3 regions of the Erwinia sp. Eh17-17 genome follow, and region 3 is predicted to be linked to each of the others. Evidence: predicted binding sites of a transcription regulator. Region 3 holds the regulator's gene; each other region holds the start of a gene.
What was found. The regulator LexA, encoded in region 3, represses DNA repair genes until DNA is damaged. The targets are predictions, from matches to a motif close to TNCTGTATGTACATACAGNA.
Positions count from the first base shown of each region.

Region 1: dinB (DNA polymerase IV) is a predicted target of LexA. The motif match lies at 4,483-4,502, and genes of this name have one in related genera.
Region 2: uvrB (excinuclease ABC subunit UvrB) is a predicted target of LexA. The motif match lies at 3,381-3,400, and genes of this name have one in related genera.

Region 1 is NZ_JBDFQT010000002.1:897,804-904,041, reverse strand. It holds gene fadE (acyl-CoA dehydrogenase FadE) at 1-1,986, opposite strand, end outside; gene lpcA (D-sedoheptulose 7-phosphate isomerase) at 2,205-2,786, shown strand; gene ABEH87_RS09715 (class II glutamine amidotransferase) at 2,831-3,598, shown strand; gene dpaA (peptidoglycan meso-diaminopimelic acid protein amidase) at 3,569-4,303, opposite strand; gene dinB (DNA polymerase IV) at 4,517-5,572, shown strand; gene pepD (beta-Ala-His dipeptidase) at 5,644-6,238, opposite strand, start outside.
Region 2 is NZ_JBDFQT010000002.1:516,394-522,631, forward strand. It holds molybdenum cofactor riboswitch at 1-94, opposite strand, end outside; gene yvcK (uridine diphosphate-N-acetylglucosamine-binding protein YvcK) at 260-1,168, shown strand; gene uvrB (excinuclease ABC subunit UvrB) at 1,279-3,303, opposite strand; gene ABEH87_RS07760 (ATP-binding cassette domain-containing protein) at 4,218-4,934, shown strand; gene bioD (dethiobiotin synthase) at 5,001-5,669, opposite strand; gene bioC (malonyl-ACP O-methyltransferase BioC) at 5,662-6,238, opposite strand, start outside.
Region 3 is NZ_JBDFQT010000014.1:35,647-41,884, forward strand. It holds gene ubiC (chorismate lyase) at 1-480, shown strand, start outside; gene ubiA (4-hydroxybenzoate octaprenyltransferase) at 482-1,351, shown strand; gene plsB (glycerol-3-phosphate 1-O-acyltransferase PlsB) at 1,483-3,906, opposite strand; gene ABEH87_RS20965 (diacylglycerol kinase) at 4,034-4,402, shown strand; gene lexA (transcriptional repressor LexA) at 4,509-5,117, shown strand; gene dinF (MATE family efflux transporter DinF) at 5,201-6,238, shown strand, end outside.

The DNA.
Region 1 (6,238 bases), on a different contig from region 3:
GTTACGCAGCAGATCGTCCATCGCCGTTTCTGCCTGATTCAGTGCGTCCTGCACGCCCCAGTGCAGCAGCGGCAGATCGGCTTCGTTACGGCCTTCATCTTCGTAGCGTTTCAGCGCAGCCGACGCCAGATAGAGCTGGCTGAGGATGTCACCCAGACGCGCAGAGATGCGCTCACGGCGTTTCAGACTGCCGCCCAGCACCGACATCGAGACGTCCGACAGTAGCGCAAGGTTGGCACTGATACGGTTGAGATGCTGGTAGTAACGACGGGTAGCATCGCGGGTTGGCGAGGCGCTGGTCAGCCCGCCGGTTAACCCCAGCCACAGGCTGCGCATGGTATTGCTGCCGACATGGCCAATATGGCTGAACAGTGCCTTGTCAAAGGCCGCCAGATTATTACTCTGCGCCGCCGCCATCTCCTCCAGTACGTAAGGATGGCAACGGATTGCCCCCTGACCGAAGATAATCATGCTACGGGTGAGAATGTTTGCCCCTTCCACGGTAATAGCAATGGGTGCGCCCTGATAAGCACGGGCGAGGAAGTTGCTGTTACCGAGCATAATGCCTTTACCCCCGGCAATATCCATGGCATCGACAATCGCCCGCTGGCCGCGATGGGTACAGTGATATTTCACGATAGCCGACAGCACCGCCGGTTTTTCACCGAGCATAATGCCGCTGGTGATAAGCGTGGCGGCGGCATCCATGACGTAGGCATTACCGGCAATACGCGCCAGCGGCTCCTCAATACCTTCCATTTTGCCAATTGGCAGGCGGAACTGACGGCGAATATGAGCATAGGCGCCAATCGCCAGCGCGATGCTTTTCAGGCTGCCGGTAGAGTTGGACGGCAGGGTGATCCCGCGGCCAACAGACAGGCACTCAACCAGCATGCGCCAGCCCTGACCGGCCATTTCCGGACCGCCGATGATATAGTCAATCGGTACAAAGATATCCTTGCCGCGCGTCGGGCCGTTCTGGAACGGTACGTTGAGCGGGAAGTGGCGCTGACCAATTTCGACGCCCGGCGTCTGCGTAGGGATCAGCGCACAGGTAATACCCAGCTCTTCGGTGTCACCCAGCAGGTGGTCAGGATCGGAGAGTTTAAACGCCAGGCCGAGCACGGTAGCGATAGGCGCCAGGGTAATATAGCGTTTGTTCCAGGTGAGACGCATACCCAGCACCTGCTGACCCTGCCACTCGCCCATACAGACGACGCCGACATCCGGAATAGCCCCCGCATCCGAGCCTGCTTCCGGGCTGGTCAGTGCAAAGCAGGGGATCTCCTGACCTCTGGCCAGACGCGGCAGGTAGTGATTTTTCTGCGCTTCGGTGCCGTAGTGTTGTAACAGCTCACCGGGGCCGAGGGAGTTAGGTACGCCCACGGTGATAGCCAGAATACCGGAAACACCCGCCAGTTTTTGCAACACGCGCGCCTGAGCGTAAGCCGAGAACTCCAGGCCACCGTACTCTTTCTTAATGATCATAGCGAAGAAGCGATGCTGTTTCAGATACGCCCACAGCTCCGGCGGCAGATCGGCCATTTCATGGGTGATCTGGAAATCATTTGCCATGCGGCAGGCTTCTTCGACCGGACCGTCAATAAACGCCTGTTCTTCCGGCGTCAGGCGCGGCTGCGGATAGGCGTGCAGTTTTTTCCAGTCCGGGGTGCCGCGGAACAGATCGCCTTCCCACCAGGTGGTCCCGGCGTCGATGGCTTCTTTCTCCGTGCGTGACATCGGCGGCATCACCTTGCGGAAGGTGGCCAGCGTCGGTTTTGACATCAGCGAACGACGCAGCGAGGTCAGCGTAAACGGCAGCAGGATAAGCACCAGCGGCACCAGCATCCATAACGTCCACAGCCCGGCAACGCCGAGAGCAGCCGTCCAGATTAACAGCACTGCGCTGGAGGCCAGCAGGTTTACGCGGTGATAAAACAGGGCGCCGATCAGCACGATCGTCGCCACAATACTGAGAACCATCATAACGTGTGCTCCGTAAGTAGTAAGAGGTCCGACCTGTTGGTATATGTTTAGATTACCACAGCGTTTGGTGCAATCTGTTTACATAATAATTACAACCTGGCTCACAAAGCGGGGGCACCAGGCGTTAATCCCTCTGTCCCTCCGGGAGATCGCTTCCCGGCTCTGCGGCAAGTTGATAAACTCCGTCGGTAACTCTTTCCTACAAAGGACATCCCTCTATGTATCAGGACATCATTCGCGCCGAGCTGAACGAAGCGGCAGACACGCTGAATAAATTTCTAAGTGAAGAGGCAAACATCGACGCTATCCAGCGTGCGGCTGTTTTACTGGCTGATTCATTCAAAGCGGGCGGGAAGGTACTCTCCTGTGGTAATGGCGGATCACACTGCGATGCGATGCATTTTGCTGAAGAGCTGACCGGCCGTTACCGTGAAAACCGTCCGGGCTACCCGGCGATTGCTATTTCCGATGTCAGCCACCTGTCCTGCGTCAGCAACGACTTCGGCTACGATTTCGTGTTCTCACGCTATATTGAAGCCGTGGGCAGTGCCGGGGATGTTCTGCTGGGGATCTCCACCTCAGGCAACTCCGCCAACATCATTAAAGCCGTGGAAGCCGCGCGCGCGAAAGGGATGAAAGTGATCACCCTGACCGGTAAAGACGGTGGGAAAATGGACGGCGTGGCCGACGTGGAAATCCGCGTACCGCACTTTGGCTATGCAGACCGCATTCAGGAAATTCACATTAAAGTCATCCATATCTTAATGTTGCTCATCGAAAAAGAGATGATTAAAGCCTAATCCTGCCGGGCCATCATACGGTGGCCCCCTAATGAGGTAATCCTGTGTGCGAACTACTGGGGATGAGCGCGAACGTCCCGACGGATATCTGTTTTAGCTTTACCGGGCTGGTGCAGCGCGGTGGCGGAACGGGCCCGCATAAAGATGGCTGGGGTATTACCTTTTACGAAGGGAAGGGCTGCCGTACTTTTAAAGATCCGCAACCCAGTTATCAGTCTCCGATTGCCCGTCTGGTGCAGGAATACCCGATCAAATCCTGTTCGGTGGTGGCGCATATCCGCCAGGCGAACCGGGGCGAAGTGTCGCTGGAAAATACCCATCCCTTTACCCGCGAACTGTGGGGGCGTAACTGGACTTACGCGCATAATGGTCAGCTGAAAGGCTATAAAAATCTTGATACCGGCCCGTTCCGGCCAATTGGTGAAACCGACAGTGAACTGGCGTTCTGCTGGCTGTTACATAAGCTGACAACGCGTTACCCGCGCACGCCCGGTAACTGGCCTGCGGTGTTCCGCTATATTGCTGAACTGGCGTCAGAGATGCGTGAGAAAGGGGTGTTTAACATGCTGCTGTCAGACGGTCGTTATCTGATGGCGTTCTGTTCGACCAATCTGTTCTGGATCACCCGGCGCGCGCCGTTCGGCAAAGCCAAGCTGCTGGATCAGGATGTGGAAATTGATTTTCAGAAACAGACCACGCCCAATGACGTGGTGACTGTCGTGGCCACTCAGCCGCTGACGGCGAATGAAACCTGGCACAAGATTGAGCCAGGTGAATGGGCGTTATTTTGCCTGGGTGAGCGCCAGAGCTGAATCGGGTGCACCTGAGTTGCCCGCCAGCGGGCGGCTCAAAACGTACTTGCCATCGCTGACGCTGACCGCCGGTGGCTGCTTAGTCTGTACGAACTGGGTATAACCGGGCTGCAGCTGTTTCCAGAAATTAATGTAAGTCGAGTAACGGTGACGCTGCATGTTGCTTTCGGTCATGCGGAACGGATAAATACTCACCTCAACGCGCGGCTGGCCGTTGCGCAGCGCGGCTTCCACATAGTGATAAATTTCGTCCATATAGGCATCGGTCATTGCATAGCAGCCGATTGACACGCAGTTGCCGTGGATCATCAGATACTTGCCCTGATACCCCTGCTGACGATCGTATTCGTTAGGAAAACCGACGTTAATCGCACGGTAAAAACGACTGTCAGGCTTCAGCTGAGAAAGCCCCACGTTATAAAACCCTTCCGGGCTTTTAAAATCGCCCTGAACGCGCTTAGGCCCAAGCCCGCCAGAGAAGTTACAGATGCGGTAACTGTTGAGCAGGCGGAACTCATTGCCGATTTTGCCGTACAGCTCCAGCGTGCGCTCTTCTTTGAAGATTTGCAGATACACGGGAGTGCCGAGTAATTGTTTCTTTAACTCTTTGCTTACCGGGGCCAGGGGTGTAACCGAATCCGGTACGCTGGCAAAAACAACGGCTGGCAGAAAAATCATCGCAAACAGCAGTGCGATTTTGCCCATTCTGGTTCCCTTGAAATGTAGGGGTTGGAAGCAACGCCGTCAGGCGTCTGTTACTTGCAATATAGGACGATTCCGCTATCGCTGCGTCACCTTAGCATTGTCTATTTTTTTATCAAGACGGTGAAGGATAAAAACCTCATTTAATGCACGTTTTCTGGCGTATTGAACTCTGATAATTTGACTGTATACTTATCCAGTATTGTCGGAGGGGTTATGCGTAAAATCATTCACGTTGATATGGACTGCTTCTTTGCCGCAGTGGAAATGCGCGATAATCCCAGCCTGCGCGATATCCCGATCGCGATTGGCGGCAGTGAAAAGCAGCGCGGTGTGATTAGCACGGCCAACTATCCGGCACGAAAATTTGGCGTACACAGCGCGATGTCTACCGCCATGGCGCTCAAGCTCTGCCCGCATCTGACGGTCATTCCCGGCCGCTATGAAGCCTATAAAGAAGCCAGCGCCCATATCCGTGAAATCTTCACCCGTTTTACCTCTCTGATTGAACCCCTGTCGCTCGATGAGGCCTATCTGGATGTGACAGACAGCCAGCACTGCCACGGGTCGGCGACGTTAATCGCACGCGAGATCCGCGATACGATTCAGCGGGAGCTGAATCTCACCGCGTCGGCCGGGGTGGCTCCGATCAAATTTCTGGCAAAAATCGCCTCCGATATCAATAAGCCCAACGGCCAGTTTGTCATCACCCCGCCGGAGATGGCTGATTTCCTCACCGGCCTGCCGCTGGCAAAGATCCCCGGCGTGGGAAAAGTCACGGCCAGAAAGTTAGAAGAGCTGGGGCTGACCACCTGCGCTGACGTGCAGAAAACCGACCTGGCAACGCTGTTAAAACGCTTTGGCAAATTCGGACGTGTTTTATGGGAACGCTGTAATGGCATCGATGACCGTGCCGTTATCACCAGTCGCGAGCGTAAATCGCTCGGCGTGGAGCGCACCCTGTCGGAGGATATCCATCAGTGGGAAGAGTGCCTGGAGATTATCGACAGATTATATGATGAGCTGGACAGGCGGCTGAGTAAAATCAAGCCGGACCGGCAGATCGCCCGCCAGGGGGTAAAGCTGAAATTTACTGATTTCCAGCAGACCACTCAGGAACATGTCTGGCCGATGCTGAATAAAGCGGACCTGATTGAGGTGGCGCGTAAAAGCTGGGACGAAAGGCGCGCCGGACGCGGCGTCAGGCTGGTGGGGCTGCACGTTACGCTGCTGGACCCGCAGCTGGAGCGGCAGCTGTTGCTGGGGTTGTAAAAGGAGCGAATGGGTCATTCGGGCCGATCGAAAAAAATGATCGGCCCCTACAGTCCGCCCGTTGCGTCGGGTTATTTAACCGGAATGGCCTTCAGCAGAGCGGTCAGCAGCTGCCAGTAAAGACCGACGCTGGCAATGTGCACCTGCTCATCCGGCGAGTGTGGTCCGGTGATGGTCGGCCCAATCGACACCATATCCATCTGCGGGTACGGCTCTTTAAACAGCCCGCACTCCAGACCGGCGTGGATCACCTGAATGTTCGGCGTCTTATTAAACAGTGTTTCATAGGTTTCACGCACCAGCGCCATGACCGGCGAGCTGGCGTCCGGCTGCCAGCCAGGATAGCTGCCTTTAGCGAGGGTTTTTGCCCCGGCAAGCTGGCCGAGCGCGGTGAGCATTTCCACCACAGAGTCTTTGCCGCTGTCGATCAGGGAACGGATCAGGCAGTTAATCTTCGCCTCATTACCGTCAATGCTGACCACTCCGACATTCAGAGAGGTTTCCACCACGCCTTTCATCACGTCAGAGTTGCGGATCACGCCATTCGGGGTGCTGTTCAGCAGAGCGATGAAGGTATCGCGGCTGGCAGCACTCAGCGCCTGCTCCGCGTGGGCGAGGTCTTCCACAACGACGGCGATGTTCTTCTCTTTCAGGCTCAGTTCATTT
Region 2 (6,238 bases), on a different contig from region 3:
CATTTCTTTCTGCACCCTGGCAACCCGGGGGTTGCGGCCAGGACACCATATCCAGCGGGACACAGGTGTCAGGGCTTAAGTGTGATTTACCGGACATCGGTAAATCGTGATGAGATAAATGTTAACGCTAAAGGTCGATGGTTACCAGCATCACCTTTCGCTGTATATTATGATATATAACGAATTTTCCCGGCCTTTTCGCCGCGCTATAGCGTAAAATAATATTCATAAACCTTTCATAATGATGATGATAGATATTATGCGCAATCGCACGTTAGCTGACCTCGACCGCGTGGTGGCATTAGGGGGTGGACACGGACTGGGCCGTGTGATGTCCGCCCTGTCCCCACTGGGCTCCCGCCTGACCGGAATCGTGACCACCACTGACAATGGCGGATCGACCGGACGCATACGCCGTTCGGAAGGGGGTATCGCCTGGGGTGATATGCGTAACTGCCTCAACCAGCTAATCGCGGAACCGAGTGTGGCTTCAGCCATGTTCGAATACCGCTTTGCCGGGAATGGCGAACTGGCCGGACACAACCTCGGTAATCTGATGCTGAAAGCGCTCGACCATCTCAGTATCCGGCCCTTTGAAGCCATCAACCTGATCCGCAATTTACTGAAGGTTGATGCCTTTCTCATCCCGATGTCGGAACAGCCGGTCGATCTGGTCGCCGTGGATGACGAAGGACACCTGGTGTATGGCGAGACTGAAATCGACCAGATGACAAAGCCGCCGCAGGAGCTGATGCTCTCCCCTGCAGTGAGCGCGACGCGCGAGGCGGTGGAGGCGATTGCAGAGGCGGACCTGATCCTGATTGGGCCAGGCAGTTTTTACACCAGCCTGATGCCAGTGCTGCTGCTGCCGGAGATCGCTCAGGCTCTGCGCCGCACGCCTGCCACAATGGTGTTTATCGGCAACCTGGGTAAAGAGCTCAGTCCGGCTGCCGCAAAGCTGACGGTGACCGATAAGCTGAGCATGATGGAGAGAGCGATAGGTAAACGCGTGATTGATGCGCTGGTGCTGGGGCCCAAAGTCGACAGCAGCCAGATTGACGGACGACTGATTATTCAGGAGCCGCTGGAGGCAGGAGATATCCCATATCGCCATGATCGCCAGCTGCTGCGCCTGGCGCTGGAGCATGCGGTGCAGGCGATGGTGTAACTGGCGGACGATGATAACGCTGCAATAAGGGACGAACGGGAAAAGGCGGGCCCCGCAAAAGACCGGGGCTAAACAGACAGGGCCGATGCTTTTACCCTCGGCCCTGTGCATTATGATGCGGCGATAAACAACTCACGCACCTGATGCAGCTGGTCGCGCACCTGGGCTGCTTCTTCGAACTCCAGATTCTGCGCGTGCTGCTGCATCTGCGCCTCCAGCTGGTGAATGCGTTTTTGCAGCCCCTTCGGTGACAGATCAACATAGGCCGGGTCGTCCTCAACGATGCTGCGCCCCTTCATGCTGCGCACCTTCGCTTTGTTCTTCGCCAGCCCCTGGCCGAGCTCCAGAATATCGGCAATTTTCTTATTCAGCCCCTGCGGCACAATGCCGTGTTCCAGGTTGTACTGCTCCTGCTTTTCACGGCGGCGTTCGGTCTCGCCGATCGCCCGCGCCATCGATGGCGTAATTTTATCGCCGTAAAGAATCGCCTTCCCGTTAAGGTTACGTGCGGCACGGCCAATGGTCTGGATCAGCGAGCGTTCAGAACGCAGGAAGCCCTCTTTATCCGCATCGAGGATCGCCACCAGCGACACTTCAGGCATATCCAGACCCTCACGCAGCAGGTTAATCCCCACCAGCACGTCAAACTCACCGAGGCGCAGGTCGCGAATAATCTCCACGCGCTCCACCGTGTCGATATCCGAGTGCAGATAGCGCACGCGCTCGCCGTGCTCTTCAAGATATTCGGTCAGGTCCTCCGCCATACGCTTGGTCAGCACGGTGACCAGCACACGTTCGTTGATCACCACGCGCTTGCGGATTTCAGACAGCAGATCGTCCACCTGGGTACCGACCGGACGCACTTCAATCGTCGGGTCCAGCAGCCCGGTAGGACGCACCACCTGGTCCACCACGTCACCGCCGGATTTCTCCAGCTCATAGTTGCCTGGGGTGGCGGACACATAGATGGTCTGCGGTGCGAGGGACTCGAACTCTTCAAACTTCATCGGCCGGTTATCCAGCGCGGACGGCAGACGGAAACCGTACTCCACCAGCGTTTCCTTGCGCGCCCGGTCACCGCGATACATCCCGCCGATCTGCGGGATGGTCACGTGGGATTCATCAATCACCAGCAGACCATCAGCCGGCAGGTAGTCAAACAGGGTCGGCGGCGCTTCACCGGGGCCGCGACCGGACAGATAGCGCGAATAGTTTTCAATACCGGAGCAGTAACCCAGCTCGTTCATCATTTCCAGGTCAAACTGCGTGCGCTGGCTGAGGCGCTGCTCTTCCAGCAGCTTATTGTTGGCCAGCAGCACCTGCTTGCGCTCCGCCAGCTCGACTTTGATCTCCTCCATCGCCTGCAGAATGCGCTCACGCGGCGTGACGTAGTGCGTTTTCGGGTAAATGGTGTAACGCGGGATCACCGATTCAATCTGCCCGGTCAGCGGGTCGAATATCGACAGTCGTTCCACTTCCTCATCAAACAGCTCCACGCGCAGCGCGTAATCGTCAGATTCTGCCGGGAAGATATCAATAACCTCACCGCGAACGCGGAAAGTACCGCGCTGGAAGGCCTGATCGTTACGGGTATATTGCAGCTCTGCCAGGCGCCGCAGGATAGCGCGCTGGTCAATGACCATACCACGCGTCAGATGCAGCATCATTTTCAGGTAGAGGTCGGGGTCACCCAGGCCGTAGATGGCGGACACCGAAGCCACCACAATCACGTCGCGCCGTTCAAGCAGAGCTTTGGTGGCAGAAAGACGCATCTGCTCAATATGCTCGTTGACCGACGCGTCTTTTTCAATAAACGTGTCGGAGCTGGGCACATAGGCTTCAGGCTGGTAATAGTCGTAGTAAGAGACAAAATATTCAACCGCGTTATCGGGGAAAAACTCTTTCATCTCACCGTACAGCTGTGCCGCCAGCGTTTTGTTTGGCGCCAGCACCATCGTCGGGCGATTCAGGTCGGCAATCACATTGGCAACGGTAAAGGTTTTGCCTGAACCGGTTACACCCAGCAACGTCTGATGCGCCAGGCCGTCTTCCAGCCCCTCTTCCAGGCGGCGGATGGCTTCAGGCTGATCGCCGGAAGGTTTGAAATCGGAATTGAGTTTAAAGACTTTGCTCATTAACAGGCTACCTGATGAAGATGTGCGCGAACCGGACTCTAATTCTACTCGGAGATGACGATTTTGCCAGCAAAAAAGACTGGATATAATTACAGTTATTTTCCATACTGCCTCAACCGATAGCAACGCTGCACTTTTGCTTTTCGTTGCGCAAACGAATGCGCATCGGGGCAGAAAAGCTTATCCCCAGAAAGTTTGGCTATTTAACATTTGTCAATACCACCCTGGCAAAAGCGCGGCGCGATCGCCTCCGGGAATTTATCTGTATTGATTTTAAATAACCAATTGATTTTATTACCTATTAACAACAAGACGAGTTTCGCAGCAACCCGTGCCTAAGCCGCGTCCGCTCTCGCCTTACAGAGGTTTTCAGACTCTAATGCACAAGGTTATCCACAGGAATAGTGGATAACTGTTTTCAGCGCCTGACACGTCTGATGTGTATAAATCGTCCCCATGCTCCCCGGCGCCCTCCAAATATTTTTTTTTGCTTTTTTTTTACCGCGTCCGGGGCATTGTTACGGGCAGCAAAGTCGAAGTTATACACCGTTGGCTCACTCTTATACCGACCGGGTTAGCCAGCCCCCAGCTCATCACTGCCCTTTTTAAAGAGCAGTTGCACCATCGCCGGGTTCCCCCGGCACTGACCCGGTGCAGCGACGGGTTGGCGGATTGAAAAGCTTTAGCAACGCTGACCAATCCCCGGCGTGAATGTTATCACCCTGTAGTTTTCTGGCCTTTTTCTGAACTGGCCTGCTATTTGCAAGCTATGACATACGCCTCACGCTTTCATCACACCAGAGCGAGGAGCACGAAGCCGCTGGCGGATCATGGTGAGACGCCGGACTGTTTGCCAGACGACAAAGAGCGTAAGCAGCAGGTGCAATCGAAAACTGTCTGGAGGAGAGTGTCAGATGCTCAGTTTACGTTCTATCAATCAATTTTATGGGCAAAACCACATTCTGTGGGACGTTGACCTGGATCTTCAGCCCGGCACCTGCACCGGTATTATTGGCCGTCAGGGGATGGGAAAGACCACGCTGGTCAACTGCATTATGGGGCACCTTCCCATCAACAGCGGCTCGATGATCTGGCAGGAGGCCAATAACCCCCCTCAGGACCTGCTGTTACAGCCGGTGGAAAAACGTGCATCGCTGGGGATTGGCTATGTTCCTCAGGGACGTCATATTTTCTCGCAGATGACGATTGAAGAAAACCTGCAAATCGCGCTGCTGGCAGGGGCTGGAATGGAGCGTCATCGGGCCATCCCGGCGATGGTTTACGATCTGTTCCCGGCACTCTACTCCCTGCGTCATCAGCGCAGCGGCGAGCTGCCCATGGATCAGCAACAGCACCTGGCGCTGGCACGCGCGCTGGTCCTGCAGCCGAAACTCCTGATTCTGGATGAACCGACGGAGGGGATGTCACCGTGGCTGGAGGAGGAAATGGGCAATCTGATCCACCGTCTGAATCACGACTTTGGCATGACCATTTTACTGCTGGAGCAGCGCCTGTCGTTTATCCGCCGCGTGGCTGACTATTTTCTCCTGCTGCACCGCGGGCGCAATGTGGCGCACGGCAAGCTGGCCCAGCTGGATGACAGTATGGTGAATACGTGGCTGACGGTGTGATGACACCGTGTCGTTCAGCAAGAAAGGCGCAGGGGCGGACCTTCTGTTCGGGTCCGCCCGACAACATCAGGGCAACGTCACAAACCGCCCGACATCTGTAAAATCACGCTCCGCCAGATGCGGGATCTCCCCCAGCAGCGGCGCGTCAATGCGCTTTCTCAGCGTGTCCAGATATGCCTCGTGCCGTTTTCCCGCAGGCTGAATGCCGTTGGCAATCCACCCAGCCAGTCTTAACCCTGCCGCCTGAACTGCCTGAGCGGTGAGCAAAGCATGGTTGATACACCCCAGCTTCACCCCCACCACCAGAATCACCGGCAGCTGCTCCTGTTGCACCCAGTCGGCAAAGGTCATGCTGGCTGACAGCGGGGTAAACCAGCCGCCAGCGCCCTCCGTCAGCACCCAGTCGGCCTGCTGTGCTATCACTTCCAGCCCGGCAGAGAGCTGGACTGCGGTAATCGGCCGCCGCTCTTCCGCGCTGACAATATGCGGTGAGGTGGGCTCGAGGAATGCCAGCGGATTAACGACCCCGTAAGGCAGCCTGACCGCGCTGTATTTTTGTAACGCCAGCGCGTCTTCGTTACGGATACCGTCCTGAGTCATCTCACAGCCGGAGGCCACTGGCTTGTAGCCCGCGCAGCGATATCCGGCCCGCTGCGCGGCCTGTAACAGCGCACAGCTGGCCACGGTTTTTCCCACTTCCGTATCCGTTCCGGTCACAAACCAGCGTTTACTCACACTCAATCACTCCTGATACCAGTTGATAGCTCAGCAGGCAGCCACGCGCATCGCGTCGCCAGACCTGTTCCAGCTGTTGCAGACGGCTGCGGCTCAAAGTCTGGCCGTCGCGTCCGTGATGCAGATGGGTGGCCCCAATGCCTTTTAACGAACGCAGCAGGCTGAGAACGTCCGGGAAAGCCAGCGTCAGCGTGAACGGGGTCAGCGCCAGTGGCATTCCGACCGCCGCCTGCTCCAGCTGGCTCAGGCTGACAAAACGATTAACCGGCGCATGCCCCCCGATCGCCTGCCACGCTTGCTGCACCTCATTCAGTGAGCCGGCGAGCAGCGTGGAGAACAGCACCTGCCCGCCCGGCTTCGTCACACGCCGCAGCTCTTTCAGCGCCTGAGGTAAGTCGCTGCACCACTGGATGGCCAGATTGCTCCAGCTGCGGTCGAAGCGGGCTGCGGCAAACGGCAGTGCTTCAATATCGCCGCGCTGATAGCGGTCAGCCGCCTGGCTGAGTGCTGCCTGCTGGAGCATTTTTTCTGACAGATCCAGCGCGGTAACGTGGTGCCCGGCACTGCGC
Region 3 (6,238 bases):
TGGCTGCCGGATTCATCCCCCCTGTTAACCGCCCCCCTGCTGGACTGGCTGATGGAAGTCGATTCCATGACCCGTCGCTTTGAACGTCACTGCCAGCAGGTGACGGTTAACCTGCTGCGCGAAGGATTTATCAGCGCGCAGGAAGCGGCAGAGGATATCGCACTGTTACCGATGGAACCGCGCTACTGGCTGCGGGAAATCGAACTTTGCGGTGACGGGGTGCCCTGGCTGGTGGCGCGAACACTGGTGCCGGAATCCACCCTGAACGGCCCGGAGCAGAAGCTGCAACAGCTGGGCACGGTGCCGCTGGGCCGCTACCTGTTTGCCTCCTCAACCCTGACGCGTGACTTCATTGATGTTGGCCACAGCGCCGAACTGTGGGGAAGGCGTTCGCGCCTGCGGCTGTCGGGGAAACCGCTGTTACTGACCGAACTGTTTTTACCGGCTTCCCCGCTCTACGCCAGCCTGGAGGCAAAGTAGCATGCAGAGAACGTTGCCAATGAGTAAGCTCTCGGCTTTTAGCCGACTGATGCGTATTGATAAACCGATTGGTTCCCTGCTGCTGCTGTGGCCAACACTCTGGGCGCTGTGGCTGGCCGGGATGCAAATGCCGCCGCTGAACGTGCTGCTGGTGTTTGTGCTGGGCGTATTCTTTATGCGGGCGGCAGGCTGCGTGGTCAACGATTTTGCCGACCGTAAAATCGACGGCCACGTGAAGCGTACCCGTGAGCGCCCGTTGCCCAGCGGTGCGGTGACCACGCGCGAAGCGAAGCTGCTGTTCGCCGGCCTGGTGCTGGTCTCCTTCGCGCTGGTGCTGACCATGAACAAGATGACCATCTGGCTGTCTTTGGGGGGCCTTGCGCTGGCGTGGATGTATCCGTTTATGAAGCGCCATACTCATCTGCCGCAGGTGGTGCTGGGCGCGGCGTTTGGCTGGTCAATTCCGATGGGCTGGGCTGCCGTCAGTGAAAGCGTGCCCTTAACCTGCTGGCTGCTGTTTCTCGCGAACATCTGCTGGACGGTGGCCTATGACACGCTGTATGCGATGGTCGACCGCGATGATGACCTGAAGATTGGCGTCAAATCAACCGCCATCCTGTTTGGCCGCTTTGACAAGCTGATCGTCGGTCTGCTGCAGCTGGCGACGCTGTGTCTGATGGCGCTGGTGGGCTGGCGGTTGCAGCTTAACGGGGTATTTTACTGGTCAGTCCTGGTGGCGGGTATTTTCTTTGTGCATCAGCAGAAGCTGATCGCCCGGCGGCAGCGTGAGCTGTGCTTTAAGGCATTCCTGAATAATAACTGGGTAGGATTCACGCTGTTTGTGGGCGTGATTCTGGGCATCTGGTTATAGCGGGCAGGGGACGGGCATGCTCGTTCTCAGGCTTGAACCCTACACGATGCAAAATAACCGGTGTGGATGCGGTTACTAAAAAGGGCCGACCAAAAATGGTCGGCCCTTCAGACATACCCGCCGCAATCCTGTCAGTCGTGCTCTACAGCACTCTCGATTGTCATTCTCACGTCCTGGGTTATCAGGTCGGCCAGCAGTTGATAAACCTGCTGCGTTCGCTCGACCTGTGCATCACCAGAGTCGCTGATATAGCCTTCATCACGCAGCGTTAACACCAGCGAGGTAAACACCGCCTTGTCGAAGAACTCTGGCGCATTAATGCCATGAAGAACCGACAGGCGCTGTGCCATGGTGCGACTCTCTTTTTCCAGCGTACCGCGGTTAATCGTCGGCTTAGCGCTGAGGATAGAGAAGGTAATGGAGTAACGTTGCAGCGTTTCCCGAACGCCAGCAGCCAGCAGCTGCAGGGAGCGGAAACGACCCGCGCTCAGACGCAGGCAGCTCTCTTCAGCAACCAGCAGGCCCTGACGCGCCATTTCCGCGACCAGTAAGTCCAGCACCTGCCCGAGTTCATCCGTGCTCCAGCGCAGGAACAGTTCGCTTTTCAGCATCGGGTAGATGACGGTAACCTGGCGCAGCAGTTCGGCGCGGCTCAGCTCACGGTGCTGCATCAGAATGGCGGCAATCAGCGACGGCATCACCAGCATATGGTGAATGTTGTTGCGATAATAGGTCATCAGCACGGCCTGCTCGCGCGGCAGTACGACGATCTCACCGATGCTGTCCTGCTCCAGCTCAAACTTGTTCATGCTGAGCGCATGTTCCAGCAGCGCTTCCGGGGTCATATCCGGTACGGTCGAGTCAGGGGAGTAAGGCACGTTACGCAGCAGCTGCACGTAACAGTCGAGCTGTTCGGTCAGCTGCTCACGCGTCATCGAACGCTGGCGCGAGGCCAGCAGCGCGGTGACACACAGGTTCATGGCATTGGCCGCCCCTGCGTTGTTGATGCGCACCATCACTTTCTGGGCGATGTCGTTGACTGCCGGCGTTAACCACGCCGGGCGCTGAGCTTCGATCGGGTCGATGGCTTCGCGCCATTCTGGCACCTGCTGATTCAGATAGGCGACCAGCGGCAGAGGTTCCCCAAAGTTGACATAGCCCTGGCCGAGGTTGCGCAGCTTACGCAGGCCCCGCACCATCGACATAAAGCCCTCTTTCTCTTTGGTCGCGCCGCGCAGCTCTTTGGCGTAAGTTCCCACTTCCATCACGTGCTCGTATCCGATGTAAATCGGCACCAGAGTAATCGGGCGGTTGCCGCCGCGCAGCATGGCCTGAATCGTCATCGACAGGGTGCCGGTTTTCGGGTCGAGCAGGCGACCGGTACGGGAACGGCCCCCTTCCACGAAGTACTCAACGGAATAGCCCCGGGTGAACAGCTCGCCGAGGTATTCACGGAACACCGTGGAGTAGAGTTTATTGCCCTTAAACGTGCGGCGGATAAAGAACGCCCCCAGGCGGCGGAAAATCGGGCCGGCCGGCCAGAAGTTCAGATTGATACCGGCAGCAATATGCGGCGGCACCAGCCCCTGGTGATACAGCACATAGGAGAGCAGCAGATAGTCCATATGGCTGCGATGGCAGGGAACATAGACGATTTCATGACCGTCCTGTGCCAGCTGGCGCACGCGTTCACCGCCGTTGACGTTGATCCCCTGGTACAATTTGCTCCAGGTCCAGCCCATGATGCGGTCGGTAAGACGAATCGCTTCGTAGGAGAAGTCGGCGGCGATCTCTTCCATCAGCTCAACGGCATTCTGCTGGGCTTTTTCAATGGAGATTTTCTTGCTGCGCGCTTCATCATCGACCGCTTTGGCGATCGCTTTGGACTGTAACAGTTTATTGAACAGATCCTGACGGACCGGCAGACGAGGGCCGACAGCCGCCAGACGTTGACGGGCAAAGTGCATACGCGCCACGCGGGCCAGCTTCTGCGCAATAATCTTATCCGTACCGTGCTCCGTGGCCATATGGCGCAGTGAGACCATCGGAGAGAAGCGCACAAAGCTGTCACGACCCAGCCAGATCACCGCAAAGAACTTCTGGATGCCGTTGAGCATCCGCAGGTGCGGCTGTTCGTCACCCTGAACCTCGCGACCGGGCGCACGGCCAAACATCACCGAGACCGGGACCATCTGCACATCCAGTTCAGGATGATTACGGTGCAGGTCCAGATATTCGTGGAACAGTTTGACCGACTGCACGTTCGGGACAAAATAGGGAAACACGCGCGGGCCATCATGGATAAACACATGACGTGGCAATACCGTACCGTCGATCTCCAGCGGTTCCAGAGGATCGGGAAGGTCTTCTTTGCGGCACTGCTCACGAAGCGCGAGGAGATCGGCCTTTGAATCATAAGGCAGCACATACATAATAGGGCGCGACGTATCAAGCCCGAGTTCGGCAACCGGTTCAGACGGGATTGCCTTACTTTTTACCAGAAATTTAACTGGTAGATTCAATAAGTTATAATATAATTTACGCCAACCTGACATAGACAACATGAAGCCTCTTGTTAGCAAAGCGCCGCAAGCATACCAGAAAGCGCCAACAGAATCTGTGGTGTTGAAAAACCTGTAGTTCCACTCATTGACGTTAAACTTCTCAAAGGGTTCCCTGATTATGGCAAATAATGTCACCGGACTGACTCGAATCGTAAAAGCTGCCGGATACTCGTGGCAAGGCCTTCGCGCCGCGTGGCAGCATGAAGCGGCTTTCCGCCAGGAAGCGGTTGCTGTAATTATTGCCATAGCCGTGGCCTGCTGGCTGGACGTCGATGCCATTACGCGGGTGCTGTTAATTGGCTCGGTGGTGATGATTATTATTGTAGAAATATTAAACAGCGCCGTCGAAGCGGTGGTTGACCGCATCGGCAGTGAAATTCACCCTCTGGCCGGACGGGCAAAAGATATGGCCTCCGCCGCCGTGCTGTTAACTATCTTGCTGGCAATTTTTGTCTGGATCATGCTGTTAGTGCCACATTTGCGATGAATTTTCCAAAAATCGCGACAAACGGCATTTCGCCCAAGTTTAGGTTTTCAATGTCTAAATACCTGTATATACTCACAGTCGACTGTATAAACAACCAGGGGGCGGGATGAAAGCACTAACGGCAAGGCAGCAGCAGGTTTACGACCTGATTCGCGACCATATTAATCAAACTGGTATGCCACCGACGCGCGCAGAGATCGCCACGCAGCTTGGTTTCCGTTCCCCGAATGCGGCTGAAGAACACCTGAAGGCCTTAGCGCGTAAAGGCGTGATTGAGATCGTCTCCGGCGCGTCTCGCGGTATCCGTTTGATGATGGAAGAAGAAGAAGGTCTTCCATTGATTGGTCGGGTCGCAGCGGGTGAACCCCTGCTGGCAGAGCAGCATATCGAAGGCCACTATAAGGTTGACCCTGACCTGTTTAAACCGGGTGCCGATTTCCTGCTGCGCGTTAGCGGCATGTCGATGAAAGATATCGGCATTATGGACGGTGACCTGTTAGCGGTACACAAAACGGAAGAGGTGCGCAACGGCCAGGTCGTAGTGGCGCGCATTGACGACGAAGTGACGGTAAAACGCCTGAAAAGGCAGGGTAACACGGTGCAACTGCTGCCGGAAAACCCGGATTTCAAACCTATCATCGTTGACCTGCGTCAGCAGACGCTGACCATCGAAGGTCTTGCCGTCGGCGTGATACGAAACGGCAACTGGCTGTAAACGTTACTCCCCGCTAAATTATGCGCGCCGCACCTGCGGCGCGTATTAATATCCGTTGTTGGTTTTAACCATGATGGACTGTGATGAAACTGCTTACCTCTGCGGATAAAAACCTCTGGCGGCTGGCGCTGCCCATGATCCTGTCTAATATCACCGTGCCGCTTCTCGGCCTGGTGGATACTGCTGTTATCGGCCATCTCGACAGCCCGACTTATCTGGGCGGCGTCGCCATTGGCACTACCATCACCAGCTTCCTGTTTATGCTGCTGCTGTTTTTACGTATGAGCACAACCGGGCTGACGGCGCAGGCTTTTGGTGCCAATGACCGGCAGGCACTGGCCCGTGGGCTGATGCAGCCGCTGCTGCTGGCGCTATGCGCAGGACTGCTGTTTATTCTGTTTAAACAGCCGCTCACTCATCTGGCACTGAGCGTAACGGGCGGAAGCGATGATGTCCTGCACCAGGCCGCGCTGTTTATGCAGGTACGCTGGCTCAGTGCGCCGGCGACGCTGGCAAATCTGGTACTGCTGGGCTGGCTGCTCGGCGTGCAGTACGCCCGGGCCCCGGTGATCCTGCTGGTGGTCGGCAACCTGGTGAACATCCTGCTCGATCTGTGGTTCGTGATTGGCCTGAAGTGGGGCGTACAGGGGGCTGCGGCGGCTACTGCCATCGCTGAGTATGTCAGCCTGATTGTCGGCCTGCTGCTGGTGTGGCGGGTCATGGTGCTGCGCGGTCTGTCACTCCGGCTGATGCTCGGAGCCTGGCGCGGAGACCTCGGGCGCCTGCTGCGCCTCAACCGCGATATCATGCTGCGTTCACTGTTGCTGCAAATCTGTTTCGCATCACTGACCATTTTTGGTGCGCGGCTGGGCAACGATATTGTGGCGGTCAATGCCGTGCTGCTGATGTTTCTTACCTTTACCGCCTATGCGCTGGACGGCTTTGCCTATGCGGTCGAAGCCTGCTCTGGCGAAGCCTACGGGGCGCGCAACAGCCAGCAGCTTCTCAGCGTCTGGCATGCCGCCTGTCGACAGGCGCTGGCGGTGGCGCTGGGTTTTTCACTGCTCTATGCCCTGTGGGGCGCACAGATTGTCGCGCTGTTGACTTCCCTTGCGCCGCTG